Linked DNA regions of Undibacterium parvum. The protein of the gene in region 1 interacts with the protein of each later gene in a pairwise test. Links are inferred from orthologs where the notes say so. Each region holds a gene or a part of one and is shown in the gene's direction. Other genes may lie near its edges.

The links.
Region 2: the proteins of EJN92_RS09285 (region 1) and bioB interact in binary tests that used the Escherichia coli proteins (3 or more experiments, as listed by UniProt). The link is inferred for Undibacterium parvum from one-to-one orthologs.

Annotation. Positions count from the first base shown.
Region 1 is NZ_CP034464.1:2,123,735-2,126,842, forward strand. Bases 274-3,056 are described here. They hold EJN92_RS09285 (class II glutamine amidotransferase), read left to right. Parts: upstream 274-1,166; coding sequence 1,167-1,946; downstream 1,947-3,056. Other genes in these bases: EJN92_RS09275 (porin), read left to right, coding at 274-683; EJN92_RS09280 (YciI family protein), read right to left, coding at 750-1,046; EJN92_RS09290 (LysR family transcriptional regulator), read left to right, coding at 1,943-2,872. In the rest of the region: more of EJN92_RS09275, read left to right, coding at 1-273.
Region 2 is NZ_CP034464.1:1,896,246-1,899,379, reverse strand. What follows is about bases 320-3,128. They hold bioB (biotin synthase BioB), read left to right. Parts: upstream 320-1,118; coding sequence 1,119-2,138; downstream 2,139-3,128. Other genes in these bases: EJN92_RS08245 (acetyl/propionyl/methylcrotonyl-CoA carboxylase subunit alpha), read left to right, coding at 2,205-3,128; bioD (dethiobiotin synthase), read left to right, coding at 402-1,094; bioF (8-amino-7-oxononanoate synthase), read left to right, coding at 320-405. Outside these bases: more of bioF, read left to right, coding at 1-319; more of EJN92_RS08245, read left to right, coding at 3,129-3,134. UniProt on the Escherichia coli protein: Catalyzes the conversion of dethiobiotin (DTB) to biotin by the insertion of a sulfur atom into dethiobiotin via a radical-based mechanism.

The DNA of each region.
Region 1 (3,108 bases):
CTTTCGATCCTATGGGTTATGCGCCTCAGTATTCCTGGGCGACTTCGGCCGGTGCGACTGGCTCACGTAAAGACGGCATGCTGACCGGCACTTCAAATATGCTGAAATACCAATTCGACAGCAGCAGCTTCAAACTCGGTGCGACTTATGGTCTGGGTGAAGTGGCAGGCGATAACGCCTCTAGCGCCAAGCTGGCTTTAGCGGCTGCGTATATGGCTGGCCCATTTGCCGCGACACTGGCGTTTGATCAAGTTAATGGTGTGACGACCGCTGCTGGTGCCATGGATAAGGCCAAGACTATCCACGCTGCTGCCAACTATCAACTCGACAGCGTTAAATTGTATGCAGCGTATCGCAATTACAAGAAGACTCTGGCGAGCGGCGCAGCCGATTTGCGCAGCGATTTATTCTGGGGCGGCGTCGACTTTAAGCTTAGCCCGGTATGGACACTGACTGGCGCTTACTACTATCAGGATATCAAGAACGTAGCAGCGGCAGCCGATGCTGATCCTAGTATGTTCGTCGCGCGTGCCAAATACGCTTTATCCAAGCGTACCGACATCTATGTCACCGGTGCCTATGCCAAGGGTCGCAACGACAAGATAGTCGGTGTGTCACGCGATGATGCGGCTTTTGGTACTAGCCAAAATTCTTTCACAGTAGGTATGCAACACCGCTTCTAAGCTCAGGCTATGAAGTCAAAAGCCAGCCCTTGCGCTCTGCAGGGCTGGCTTTTTTTTGCCCCCGGCTCAGATCTGAGCGATCACGTCTGGCAAAGCCTTCGACCAATGGTAAATCTCTACACTCTGGCGCAAACCTTGCTGCCAGAACGGATCACTCTGAAATGCCGCCTCGACCGCAGCTTTGTTATCAGCCTCAAGTATCCACAGCGCGCCGACTGGCGTCTCGCCCAACTCATGACGTAAAGAGCCAGCGACCTTAATCTGCGCTTGCCGTTCAGCCAGCCAGTCTATGTGTTGCTGCAAAAATTCAGCTCTGATTGCGCCCTGGCCTGGCAGGTCGGTAAAACGTACGACGAACAGCATGACTATCCTCTGCTTAAATAAGTTTGAACTTACACAAAAATGGCTAGATAGGATAACCCAAGCTTGGGCGCTTGTCTGTCTGTGCTAAGCTAATGCATCCTCTTTTTCCTAGCCTCTGTCATGTGCCAGTTACTCGCAATGAATTGCAATACCCCGACCGACATCATGTTCAGTTTTACCGGCTTTGCGCTGCGTGGCGGCAATACCGACGAGCATAAAGATGGCTGGGGCATTGCGTTTTTTGAGGGCAAGGGCGTGCGCCATTTTGTCGATCATCAGGCCGCGGTCGATTCGCCGATTGCGGGTCTGATCAAGAGTTATCCGATTAAATCGAAGAATGTGATTGCGCATATCCGTAAGGCGACGCAGGGCGTGGTTAGCCTGGAAAATTGCCATCCTTTTGTGCGCGAATGCTGGGGCGTTTACTGGGTATTTGCCCACAATGGCGACCTGAAAAATTTCGCGCCTGTGCTAGATGCTGCTTACCATACCGTCGGCAGCACTGACAGCGAATGGGCCTTTTGTTATGTGATGCAAGAGATGCGCAAACACTTTGGTGATAGTATGCCGCCACTGGCTGAGATTAGCCGCTTCCTGCGCCAGATTTGTAGCGAGATTGCCGCCTACGGCACCTTCAATATGACGCTCTCAAACGGCGAGGCGCTGTTCGTCCATTGCTCGACCAATTTGCACTATATCGTGCGCCAGTATCCATTCTGCGAAGCGACTTTATCGGACGAAGATATCGCAATCGATTTTGCGGCAGTCACCACGCCGCAAGATAAAGTGGCGCTGATCGCGACCGCGCCGCTGACCTGCAATGAACATTGGACGCCATTTGGGGCCGGCGAATTTAAGGTCTTTGTCGATGGCGATGTGCTGGCCGCGGAGGCCGCATGACTAAGCCAAAACAAGATCAGCTCGACACCCATCTGCTGCGGGTTTTGCACACCTTATTAAGTGAGCGCAGCGTAACCCGCGCTGCCATCAAACTCGGGCAGTCACAACCGGCTGTTAGCAATACCCTCAAGCGCCTGCGCGAGATTACTGGCGACGCCATCCTGGTGCGCAGTAAAAACGGCATGACCGTGACGCTGCGCGGCGAAGAATTATTTGTGCTGGCCAAGCAGGGTTTGCAGATCATAGACAGCATCGCCAACCCGCCACCACTGTTTGTTCCCGCCAGCACCCAGCGCGTATTTAATTTGGGCGCACCGGATTATTTAAGTGTCTTGCTGATCCCCGCAATTATTGAAAAAATTCGCACTCAGGCACCGCATGCCAGTCTGGTCGTACATGCCTTGAATGCCGGTTTTGATTATGTGGCAGCGCTAGAAAACGGTACGCTCGATTGCGTCATCGGCAACTGGCCGGATCTGCCTGCGCATCTACATCTGACCCAATTATTTGAAGATGAAGTAGTCTGCATGATTCACCAAAATCATCCGGTGGTGAAACACGGTTTGTCGCTCAAGCATTATGTAGAGATGGAACATCTGGCACCGTCCCCGTACACCTTGGGACATCGCAATATCATCGACAATGCGCTTACGGCACTCGGTTTAAAACGCAAGATACACATGACCATCCCGTATTTCGGCATGGTGCCGCAGATCCTTGCCAAGACCGATCTGATCTTTACCACTAGCCGCAGCTTCGCCCTGCAATGCGCCAAAGACTGGCCGATCGCGGTGCTGCCGGTACCGCTGGCGATACCGAAGATGCAGTTCTTTATGCTCTGGCATGAGCGCGTTCACGCTGCCGCCGAAGTGCAGTGGTTACGCCGCATCGTGGCAGAAGCGGCCACGGCAGTGGTGGCGGTTTAATCTGGCGAATTTTAAAAGTGGCAAGCCCAGCGCGCATATTCCATGCGGCTCTCAGGCCATGCAGGCTGGGAACCCGCATGGAATATGCGCGCTGGCAGGGTGCTTGAAAAAATCGGGTTTTGCGGTCGCCTTCTTTTGCTTACATTTTCTTGGCTTCGCCAAAAAAGGTATGCCAAAAAAGGCGCCGCAAAGTCGCTGTCCCTGCGGGATACCCAATTGTGCAGGTCGTAAAATGG
Region 2 (3,134 bases), 230 kb from region 1 along the record:
TGGCTGGTGCAAAAAGCGCGCCCGTATATTTACACAACTGCCGCACCGCCTGCGCTGGCGCATGCCTTGCTGACTAGTCTGGATATTATCGGTGGCGCCGAAGGCCATGCGCGACGCCTCCATCTGCAAGAGCTGATCGCGCAAGTGCGCGGTGATCTGCGCCTGCAACGCTGGACTTTGATGCCATCGACGACCGCCGTGCAGCCCATCATTATCGGTGACAATGCCGAGTCTATGCGCGCCGCTGCCAGCCTGTATGAGCAGGGCATCTGGGTGCCGGCGATACGCCCGCCTACCGTGCCCGATGGCACTGCCAGACTACGCATTACCTTGTCGGCCGCGCATACGCACGACGACGTGGCTTGCCTGCTCGATGCTGTGAACACGCTGGAGGCGAGGGCATGATGCTGCAACGACCACATGATTATTTTGTGACTGGCACCGATACCGAAATCGGCAAGACCTTGGTCAGTAGCGCGCTGTTGCTGGCGTTGGCGCAGCAAGGTTTCAGTACCCTAGGAATGAAGCCAGTCGCCGCCGGTGCCGATCTGATAGACGGCGTTTGGCATAACGAAGATGTCGATGCCCTGATGGCGGCTGCCAGTGTACGTGCCGCGCCCGAGTTGGTGGCACCGTATTTAATGCAGACTCCGGCAGCACCGCATATTGTGGCTGAGCTGGAAAATCTGCAGATTTCCGGCGCGCATATTCAGACTTGTTATCAAGCTTTGACGCAGCAGGCCGATGCCGTGATCGTCGAAGGGGTAGGCGGTTTTTGCGTCCCCTTGAATGCCGACATAGACACTGCCGACATGGCGCAAACTTTAGGCTTGCCAGTCATTTTAGTGGTGGGCATGCGCCTAGGTTGCATCAACCATGCCTTGCTGACGGTGCAGGCGATTGCCGCGCGCGGCCTGAAGTTGGCCGGCTGGGTTGCGAATACCGTCGATGACACTATGTTGTACCCAGATCAAAATCTGGCGGCTTTGCGAGCGCGTATAGACGCGCCCTTGCTGGGCCAGATACCACGCCTAGCGACCCCGACGGCACAGGCTGCCGCCGGGTTTTTGAATTTAGAATTTTTGACGCACTAAATATTTTGAAGTAAAGGAAGAATCATGCAACAGAACGCCTCTCCATTAAATTTCCAAGCTCCGGTCAAAGCGCTAGAGGCTGAAATCTGGCCCGTCGACGATGTGCTGGCACTCTTCGATTTGCCTTTCAACGAGTTGATGTTTAAGGCGCAGCAAGCGCATCGCGAGAACTTCCCGGATGGCGACGTTGAGTTGGCGACCCTGCTGTCGATCAAGACCGGCGGCTGCGAAGAAGATTGCGGTTATTGCCCGCAAGCGGCACGTTACGATACCGGCGTGGTAGCAAAAAAAATGCTGGATGTGCGTGAAGTGCTAGATGCGGCGAAAGCCGCCCGTGAAAACGGCGCGACCCGTTTTTGCATGGGTGCTGCCTGGCGCTCGCCGAAAGAGCGTGACATGGAAAAAGTCGAAACCATGGTGCGCGAAGTCAAAGCCCTGGGGCTGGAAACCTGCGCCACCTTGGGTATGCTGGAAGAAGCACAAGCCCAGCGTTTAGCCGCTGCCGGTCTGGATTACTACAACCATAATCTGGATACCGCGCCCGAGTTTTACGATAATGTGATTTCTACCCGTGATTATCAAGATCGCCTCGATACCCTCGGCCATGTTCGTACTGCCGGCCTGAAAGTCTGCTGTGGCGGTATCGTCGGCATGGGCGAATCGCGTCGCCAGCGCGCCGGTCTGATCGCCCAATTAGCCAACCTGAATCCTTACCCAGAATCGGTGCCGGTGAATCATTTGGTGCAGGTAGAGGGCACACCCTTGCATGGTCTAGATCCGCTCGATCCTTTGGAATTTGTGCGCACTATCGCAGTAGCGCGCCTGACCATGCCAAAAGCACGGGTGCGCTTATCCGCTGGCCGCCGACAGATGGGCGAAGCGGTGCAGGCGATGTGCTTCATGGCAGGCGCTAACTCAATTTTTTACGGCGACAAGTTGCTCACTACCGGCAACCCGGATGCCGAAGACGACCGCGTCTTGCTGGCCAAATTGGGTTTGAAAACACGTGGAAAAGTCGAAGCAAAAGCCGGTAGCTGCAATTAAAAGTAAAGAATAATCCCCGGCTTCACGAGAGCCTGGGGCGTGTATTTTTATCAGAAAGAAACCATCATGTTCACCAAAATCCTGATCGCCAATCGTGGCGAAATCGCCTGCCGTGTTGCCGCTACCGCCCGCCGTATGGGTATCAAAACTGTGGCGGTATATTCTGAAGCCGATGCTAATGCCAAGCATGTGGCGGTCTGCGATGAAGCCATTTTGATCGGACCTGCGCCGGCCAAGGAAAGTTATTTGCGCGCCGATAAGATTATTCAGGTGGCGCTGGCAACTGGTGCGCAGGCGATCCATCCTGGCTATGGTTTTCTTTCTGAAAACGCCGATTTTGCTGATGCCTGTGCCAAGGCTGGCTTGGTGTTTATCGGCCCGCCAGCTTCGGCGATACGCGCCATGGGTAGCAAATCTGCCGCCAAGTCGTTGATGGAAAAAGCCAATGTGCCTTTGGTACCTGGCTACCATGGCGAGACTCAGGATGCCGATTTGTTGCAGAACGAGGCCGACCGTATCGGTTACCCGGTCTTGCTCAAAGCCAGTGCTGGCGGTGGTGGCAAGGGCATGCGCGTGATCGAAAACAGCCTCGATTTCAAAGCGGCTTTAGCGTCCTGCAAACGCGAAGCGATCAGTTCGTTTGGTGACGACAAAGTTTTGGCAGAAAAATATCTACAGCGTCCGCGCCATATCGAAATCCAGGTGTTTGCCGATACCCATGGCGATTGCGTGTATCTGTTCGAACGTGATTGCTCGGTACAGCGCCGCCATCAAAAAGTATTAGAAGAAGCCCCGGCTCCGGGCATGCCGCCAGAGCGCCGCGCCGCCATGGGCGAAGCGGCAGTGGCGGCCGCCAAGGCAGTCGGTTACGTGGGTGCCGGTACGGTCGAGTTCATCGCCAATCAGGACGGCTCTTTCTATTTCATGGAGATGAACACCCGCCTGCAAGTTGAGCATCCGGTGACAGAAATGATCACCGGTACCGATCTGGTCGAA